2 regions of the Rhizobium sp. YTUHZ045 genome follow, and region 1 is predicted to be linked to the other one. Evidence: riboswitches for the same ligand, from Rfam matches in the RefSeq annotation. Region 1 holds a riboswitch; the other holds the start of a gene.
What was found. A riboswitch is a leader RNA that binds a small molecule or an ion and turns the genes downstream of it on or off. The one in region 1 is predicted to bind S-adenosylmethionine.
Positions count from the first base shown of each region.

Region 2: linked by a shared signal. The riboswitch ahead of metA (homoserine O-acetyltransferase MetA) and the one ahead of NMA58_RS00870 (O-succinylhomoserine sulfhydrylase) in region 1 are both predicted to bind S-adenosylmethionine.

Region 1 is NZ_CP101432.1:171,061-175,476, reverse strand. Features, by position in the region: gene NMA58_RS00885 (hypothetical protein) at 1-742, opposite strand, end outside; tRNA gene NMA58_RS00880 (tRNA-Gly) at 1,017-1,090, opposite strand; gene NMA58_RS00875 (2'-deoxycytidine 5'-triphosphate deaminase) at 1,138-2,232, opposite strand; SAM riboswitch at 2,307-2,385, shown strand; gene NMA58_RS00870 (O-succinylhomoserine sulfhydrylase) at 2,430-3,614, shown strand; gene apaG (Co2+/Mg2+ efflux protein ApaG) at 3,839-4,231, shown strand; gene NMA58_RS00860 (hypothetical protein) at 4,281-4,416, opposite strand, start outside.
Region 2 is NZ_CP101432.1:4,022,852-4,027,267, reverse strand. Features, by position in the region: gene NMA58_RS19775 (GntR family transcriptional regulator) at 1-439, opposite strand, end outside; gene NMA58_RS19770 (aldose epimerase family protein) at 570-1,592, opposite strand; gene metA (homoserine O-acetyltransferase MetA) at 1,711-2,634, opposite strand; SAM riboswitch at 2,684-2,761, opposite strand; gene NMA58_RS19760 (ABC transporter ATP-binding protein/permease) at 2,915-4,416, shown strand, end outside.

The sequences.
Region 1 (4,416 bases):
CAAGTGATTTAGCTAAAGCTTTCGCCGCAAGTTGGTTTTTTGCCGGCGTTATAAAGGGAAGGTCTGTAAATATGTCTTGTAGAGGTGGCTTGTCCTCTTCGTCGGAGCCTGCTTGTTCAAGCTTGGAGTAGAGCTGGCCCTGAAAATCCGTAACAAGAAAATGCCTTAATATGTCGTCTCCGTCCGCAGAGGCGTCATTTAGGGTTTTGTAAATATTTCTGATTACGTGTCCAGCCGTTACAAACTCGCCATACTGGGCCGCAACAGCCTCGTATGTGGAGAGCAGGCTGAGAATTTTTGCTCCACCCCAAATGTGGAACCGCTTAACTAGCTGCGGGCGGTATTTCTTCACTAACGCTTTGGCTTGATCATATACACCGGTCTCAGGTACGCCAGAGGGGTCGAAATTGGTGGCGAGGATGTAGATGTCCGGCCATTTGCGCTTCGTATTTTGAGCGGCGAAGGCTTTTAGCTCTTCTTCCAGTTGAGCCAAAAGCCATTTGCCATGGTCTTTGGAAAGGTTAGGCGCGTGAAACTTTGACTGGATATACCATATCCCGGACCAAGCATCTTTTTCGCTTGGATAATTCGAAGCGCCCTCGAAGAATCCATCACGACCGCCATCAGGTCCAGGCCCAAATCCCGTGTGCCCAGCACCTAGCACGTGCAACGCCAATGAGTTTACCAAGTGTTCGAACGTATTTGGATCGAGGCGCGTCAATTCGAATTCGGAATACGTCACACAAATAGCTCCCATGCCAACGAATCAATATCAAAAGTTGCGTTCAACTCTTTAGAGCGTTGAGCAACCATTGTCGCTACTATCGACACAACCATTGTATAAATATTGATTCAGGGTCAACTTCTGGCGGCAGATGGATTATATCGGGGTATGCGCCACTAAAGGAAGTTAGCAGGCACCAACTGTCATCGCATATTGTTACCCGCGAGCCTAAGTAATATTCAGGCTATCGTGTTCTTTAATGAACATTTCTGCGCGTCGCCGGAAGGATCGCTGGAGCGGGTGAAGGGAATCGAACCCTCGTATTCAGCTTGGGAAGCTGCTGCTCTACCATTGAGCTACACCCGCGATGCGCTGAGATTTCCAACAGATGGGGGCGGCTGTCAAGTCGCGTTTCAGATCCGGAAGTGCTTCGAGAGCTTGAGGCCCTGGGCCTGGTAGTTGGAGCCGAGGCCGGAGCCGTATAGGCTGGCCGGTTTTTCCTGCATGTGCTCGTAGACCAGGCGGCCGACGATCTGCCCGTCTTCGAGGATGAAGGGCACTTCGTGGCTTCGCACTTCGAGCACGGCGCGGCTGCCGCGCCCGCCGGCCGGCGCGTGGCCGAAGCCCGGATCGAAGAAGCCGGCATAGTGGACGCGGAATTCGCCGACCAGCGGATCGAAGGGGGTCATCTCGGCGGCATAATCCGGCGGCACATGCACGGCTTCACGCGAGACAAGGATATAGAACTCGTCGGGATCGAGGATCAGCTCGTTGCGGCCGCGGCTGTAGAGCGGTTCCCAGAAATCAAAAATATCGTGCTGGTCCTTCTCATCGACGTCGACGACGGCGGTATGGTGTTTGCCGCGATAACCGATCAGGCCGTCCTTGTCGCCGGTGAGATCGATCGACAGCGCAATGCCGCCGCCCGAGACGTTCGGCTGCTTGCTGGCAACGAGCGTTTCGCTTTCATGCAGCCTCAGAAGTTCCGGCTCGCCGAGCACGGACTGGCCGACACGGAAGCGGATCTGCGACAAGCGCGAGCCGCGGCGCACGACGATCGGGAAGGTGCGCGGGCTGATTTCGAGATAGAGCGGGCCGGAATAGCCCGGCGGGATCTTGTCGAATTCCTGGGCGTAGTCGGTGATGACGCGGGTGAAGATATCGAGCCTGCCGGTCGAGCTCTTCGGATTGGCCGAAGCCGACATGTCGGCAGGCAGCGCTAAGCTCTCCATCAGCGGCACGATATAGACGCAACCGGTTTCGAGCACCGCGCCCTGGGAAAGGTCGATCACGTGCAGGCTCAGCCGATCGAGCTTGTCCGAGACCAGATGCGAGGGGCCGGGCATGAAGGAAGCGCGCACACGAAACGCCTTGCTTCCTAAGCGCAGGTCGAGACTTGCCGGCTGGATCTGATCGCGGTCGAGCTCCCGCTCGGAGTTCAGACGCCCCGTTTCGAACAGTGCCGCAATCGCGCGGTCCGCCAGAATTCCAGTTTCGCGAGCCATCATGCCCCATCCATCATTTTGCCGCCGACAAAACCAAACTCGGGGAATTGACGCAAGCAGCTAACAGCAGTATTGCAGAATTATCCCGTGGTGATTTGGCCGGTCGGCTTGCAGCCACGTTAAACAAGTGGCTAAAAAGACCGGGTTATGAAACCGGTCTGCTTTTGCGGCCGGTTTTTTTGTTATGTGAAGGTGATGGCATGAGCAAGACCTGGCGCCCGGCAACCCAACTCGTGCATGGCGGCACGCTGCGTTCGCAATATGGCGAAACATCAGAGGCAATCTATCTCACCCAGGGTTTCGTCTATGAGACGTCGGAAGCGGCCGAAGCCCGCTTCAAGGGCGAAACGGACGGCTTCATCTATGCCCGCTACGGCAGCCCAACCAACGACATGTTCGAAAAGCGCATGTGCGCATTGGAAGGCGCTGAAGATGCCCGCGCCACCGCCTCCGGCATGGCGGCCGTCGCCGCCGCCGTCCTCTGCCAGGTCAAGGCAGGCGACCACATCGTCGCCGCCCGCGCGCTGTTCGGCTCCTGCCGCTGGGTCGTGGAAACGCTTGCGCCGAAATACGGCATCGAGTGCACGCTGGTCGACGGCCGGGATCTCGCCAATTGGGAAAAGGCGGTCCGCCCGAATACCAAGGTATTCTTCCTGGAGAGCCCGACCAACCCGACGCTCGAAGTAATCGATATCGCAGGCGTCGCCAAGCTCGCCAACCAGGTCGGCGCCAAGGTGATCGTCGACAACGTCTTCGCGACGCCGCTCTTCCAGAAGCCGCTCGAACTCGGCGCCCATATCGTCGTCTATTCCGCCACCAAGCATATCGACGGCCAGGGCCGGTGCCTCGGCGGCGTGGTGCTCGCCGACAAGGCATGGATCGACGAGAACCTGCACGACTATTTCCGCCATACCGGCCCGGCCATGTCGCCGTTCAATGCCTGGACGCTTCTGAAGGGCATCGAGACGCTGCCGCTGCGCGTCAAGCAGCAGACTGAGAATGCGGCGAAGATCGCCGATTTCCTGGCAGAGCAGGGCAAGGTCGCCAAGGTGATCTATCCCGGCCGCAAGGATCACCCGCAGGCTGACATCATCGCCAAGCAGATGACCGGCGGCTCGACGCTCGTCTGCTTCGAGCTGAAGGGCGGCAAGGAGGCGGCCTTCTCGCTGCAGAACGCGCTTGAGATCATCAAGATCTCCAACAATCTCGGCGACAGCAAAAGCCTGATCACCCATCCGGCAACGACGACGCACAAGAACCTGACGGAAGAGGCGCGTGCCGAACTCGGCATTTCTCCGGGCACGGTGCGGCTTTCGGCCGGCATCGAGGATACGGACGACCTGATCGAGGATTTCGCGCAGGCGCTTTCCAAGGTTTCGGCCTGATCGACTGGAATAGCGGCCGGACTTCAATGAGGAGCCGGCCGCCGATCTGCGGGAACAAGTACCCGCGCGCCGGCGTTGCGAAGTAAAATTAACGCTGACGATTAGGCTTAACGATCGAAAACCATACGATGATCACCATTTGACCGCTGATCAACGTTCCGTTTCTTGACGGACGGGGCCTCTTTATAAGATACGGGTAACATATCTTGACTATGGTGCAAGGCATGTATCGCGCCCTCACAAGAGATATCGAAGTCGTGGTCGAACCGTTCTATCTGGAGGAGCAATCCGATCCGGAAGACGATCGCTATGTCTGGGGTTACCGGATCGTCATCAGCAACAATTCCGGCGTCGCCGTTCGCCTCATCAATCGCTACTGGAACATCACCGACCAGAACGGGGTGGTGGACGAGGTGACCGGCCCCGGCGTCGTCGGCGAACAGCCGCGGCTCAGCCCGGGCGACACCTACGAATATTCCTCCGGCTGTCCGCTCGACACGCCCTCAGGCCTGATGTTCGGCCATTACCAGATGGAAACGGATGAAGGCGAGCTATTCGACGTCGACATCCCCGCCTTCTCGCTTGATTCGCCGGGGTTGCTGCGCGTGCTGAACTGAGCGCCGGCCCCAAAGTGGATATGCCCGATTCACCCCCAGATGACATGCATCAGAGATCAAAAGGATCCGAGGCCGTCCGGGTATCCGGCTTTGCTTCGAACGGATCCTTTGATTGGGGCGTGGCTGGCCGCTGAGCGACTGCAGCGTTTACCGCCTTCTGGCAGGTGAGCATCTCATCCGTTGCC
Region 2 (4,416 bases), 650 kb from region 1:
CGAGTCTCAGAACCGGTTCGCCGGCGCCGAGGCCGAGCAGAAAGGATTCCTCCGGAGACGGCGTGTTGACCTCGCGTGACAAGATGCGCGCGGCCGGCAGACGCCCGCGCGAGCGCATGTCGGCGGAGAAGGAGGAAAGCCGCCAGAGCGACTGTTCCATGCGCTCCACCTTACCCGATACGAAAGTACCGCTTCCGTGGCGCGATTCCAGTGCGCCCGCCGCCATGAGGTCGCGATAGGCAGTGCGCACGGTGACGCGGCCAAGCTTGAGAGCCTCGGCAAGGTCGCGCTCGCCCGGCAGCGCCGTGCCGGCCTTCAGCAAGCCCTCCTGAATGAGGCTGGTCAGCGCCTGCGCCAGCCGCTTGTAGAGCGGCCCGGCCAACGCTTCGTCGCGCAGGCCGCGTCTATTGAGTTCAGCTACTAGACTGGTTCTATCCATGGGTAGACAATAGAACCTATATAGAACCAATCGGCAAGTCTGAATCGGACAAGGCATAAAAAAACCCTCTCCGGCAAACCGAAGAGGGTTTATAACGGTCAAATTTGACAGCCGTGCGTCTCTAGAATGCTCAGCTCTTGGTGAAGATGTAGTCCGTCTCCTGGCGCAGCACTTCGCCGGGGCGCAACACTGCATTCGGAAAGCCTTCGTGGTTGATCGCATCCGGCCAGACCTGCGTTTCCAGGCAGAAGCCGGCGAACGGGCCGTATTTGCGCCCGCCGAGGCCGGGAGCACCTGTATTGAGCTTGAAGCCGGCATAGAACTGCACGCCCGGCTCGGTGCTGCGCACTTCCAGCGACACGCCGGAATAGAGGCTGCGGGCGAGTGCCACAGTCCGCTTGGCGGTGCGTTCGCGAGACAGGCAGAAATTATGGTCGTACAATGCCTGTTCATTGCCGACGAAACGCTTCATCGGAGCCATCTCGCGGAAATCGAATTCAGTGCCGGCAACGGGCCGGATTTCGCCGGTCGGCACCTGCTTTTCGTCGGTCGGCAAATAGTGATCGGCGGCGATCATGATGTCGTGGCCCAGCGCATCGTCGCGGCCGTCGAGATTGAAATAGGCGTGCTGGCAGACATTGGCGAGCGTCGGCTGGTCGCTTGTTGATTCGTAGGTGATCGACAGCTCGCCGTTGCCATGCACCCGGAACGTCGCCTGGATGGTGCAATTGCCGGGGTAGCCGGCGCGGCCGTCGGGATCGACGATCTTCATCACCAGCCGGTCGACGTCATGCTCGACGATCGTCCAGTTGCGCTTGCCGATGTTGTCGCTGCCGCCATGCAGATGCGTCACGCCGTTTTCGTTCCGCTCGAGCTGATAATCCTTGCCGTCGAGCGTGAACCTGCCGCCGCCGATGCGATTGGCGCAGCGGCCGGGCGTCGCGCCGAAATAGGCCGAGTAGAGCGGGTAGTTGTCGAACTCCTCGAAGCCAAGCTGCAGCGGCGCGTCATGTCCCGCAAGGCGCAGATCCTGGATGACCGCGCCCCAGGTGATGATCTTGGCCGTCAGGCCGCCGCCATTGATGACGACGCGATAGACGGTTTCGCCCGCCTTCGTCTGCCCGAAAACATCCCGCTCCAACTTATCCGACATAATCGACCGTCCGTTCCTTTGCGCGTCCGATAAGACGCGCGGCGCTATAGAGTTCCGGACCGGAACCTGCCCGCATTTGCTCCAAACCGCAACCGGGCAGGTCAGAAAGAAATGCCGGTCAAAGATCCATGCCGATCTCTTCGACGTCATAGGGCGTCGTCTGGTAAATCTCATTGATCCAGTTACCGAACAAGAGGTGCGCATGGCTGCGCCAGCGGTTCTGCGGCGCAAGCGTCGGATCATTATGCGGGAAGTAATTATGCGGCATCTTGATCGGCACGCCGGCATCCACATCGCGGAAATACTCATCCGAAAGCGAGGTGGAATCATATTCGACGTGGTTGAACATGTAGAGCCGCCGGCCCCTCTTCTCGTGCACGAGGCATACGCCCATCTCGCTGGATTCCATCAGGATTTCAAGGCTTGCGGATTTCTCGATATCTTCGCGGCGCACCTCGGTCCACCGCGACACCGGAACCTCGAAATTGTCGGAAAAGCCGTTCAGATAGATGGAGGAAGGCTTCAGGTTTCGGTGCCGGTAGACGCCAAAGGCCTTTTCCTTAAGCTCATATTTCGGAACGCCGTGGAAGTGATAGATCGCCGCCATCGCGCCCCAGCAGACGTTCATCGTCGAATGGACGTTGGTCTCGGTCCAATTAAAGATCTCCTGCATCTCTGCCCAATAGGTAACGTCCTCGTAGGGCAGAAGCTCGATCGGCGCTCCGGTGATGATGAAGCCATCGAACTTGCGCTGCTTCACCTCTTCCCAGGTCTGGTAGAAGGCGAGCAGGTGATCTTCGGATGTGTTCTTCGCCTTGTGGCCGCCGATGCGGATGAGAGACAGCTCCACCTGCAGCGGCGAAGCGCCGACGAGACGGGCCATCTGCAGTTCGGTCTTGATCTTGTTGGGCATCAGGTTGAGCAGGCCGATCTGCAACGGTCTTATATCCTGACGGATCGCCATCGTCTCGGTCATCACCCGCACACCTTCCTGAACCAGGGTTTCGAAAGCGGGCAGCGTATCGGGGATCTTGATGGGCATTTGCGGTCAACTCGATCGAAAATAAAAAACCGGCGGCGAAAAAATCGCTACCGGTCCGCACGCGGCCCTTTAGCGACTTTTTTAACGTGGCTGCAAGCCGGCCGGCCAAATCACCACGGAGTGCCTTAATTAGTCCCAGTTGAGCCGCGAATCAACTCCGAATGCATGCAGGAGCGGAGCGCCAAGAATCATCACAGTTTAATGACTGATAAAATCTGTTGATAGACCGGTAACGCCACCATGTTAATAATGACAGTATGGGCGGTGTTGGAAAAGCATGATGGCAGATAAGATCGAGGGGAGGCCGGGCACCAGGAGGCAGGATAAGGTTGGTTACGACTTCAGCCTGACATATCGCCTCGGAGTAATGTTCTCGGCATTCTGGAATTCTGAAGTGCGTGGCAAGGTGCTGTTTCTGGCAACCGTGCTGATCCTTGTCATCCTTCTGACAGCTTATGGCCAGGTCATTCTGAACGAGTGGAACGCCCCCTTCTATGATTCGCTCGAGCGCCGCGATCTCGGCGAATTCTTCCATCAGCTCGAAATCTTTGCGATGATCGCCGGCACGCTGCTGCTGCTCAACGTGCTGCAGGCCTGGCTGAACCAGATGACCGCGCTCTATATGCGCGAGGGCCTGTCGCGCGATCTCGTCAATCAATGGCTGAAGCGCAAGCGGGCGCTGCGGCTCGCCTCGAGCGGCCTGATCGGCGTCAATCCCGACCAGCGCCTGCACGAGGATTCCCGTAACCTCGCCGAAAGCACAACAGGGCTCGTTCTCGGCCTCTTACAGTCAACCATTCTTCTGGTGAGCTTCATCGGCGTGCTCTGGGAGCTGTCGAGCGGCTTCGTCTTCCACATCAGCGGCCACAGCTTCTCCATTCCAGGCTACATGGTCTGGGCAGCGATTTTTTATGCCGCCTCCGCCTCGGTGCTGAGTCAGGTCGTCGGCCGCAAGCTGGTCAAGCTCAATGCCGACCGGTTCTCGAAGGAGGCCGAGCTTCGTTTCACGCTGATGCATGCCAATGAGAACATGCCGGCAATCACCGTCGCTCGCGGCGAAGAGAATGAACGCCGGCGCATCAACACCGACATCAGTTCGGTGCTGAGGGTGGTCAAGCGGCTCGCCATGGCCAATACCAATCTCACCTGGGTTTCGGCCGGCTACGGCTGGCTCGTGATCGTTATCCCCATTATCGTTGCCGCACCCGCTTATTTTTCCGGCGGCCTCACCCTCGGGCAGCTGATGATGTCGGTCGGCGCCTTCAACCAAGTCAATACGGCGTTGCGCTGGTATGTCGCCAATTTCGGCCCGATCGCCGAATGGCGTGCCACGCTGATGCGCGTCACCGACTTCCGCCAGGCGCTGCTCGACATGGACGAGGACTTTGGCGTGAAGGGCAGCATCGCCTATGAAAACACCACCCCCGACAAGCTGACGCTGAAGGATGTGGTGATCAATGCCAAAATCGGCGAAGACATCGAGGAATGCGGCGGTTTTCGCCTGCGTGAAACCGATATCGTGATCAAGGCCGGCGAAAAAATCATGATCAACGGCGATCATAGCGTCAACCGCAAACTGCTGTTCCAGGCCTTGGCCGGGCTCTGGCCGTGCGGCAGCGGCACGATGGGTCTGCCGCCGATCGACGACATGCTGTTCGTTCCGCAGATTGCCTATATTCCGGGCGGCACTCTGCGCGAGGCGCTTGCCTTCCCCGAAAGCCCCGATGCCTACGAGCAGGCTGCCGTCGAGGCGGCCCTTGAAAAGGCCGGCCTGCACTCTCT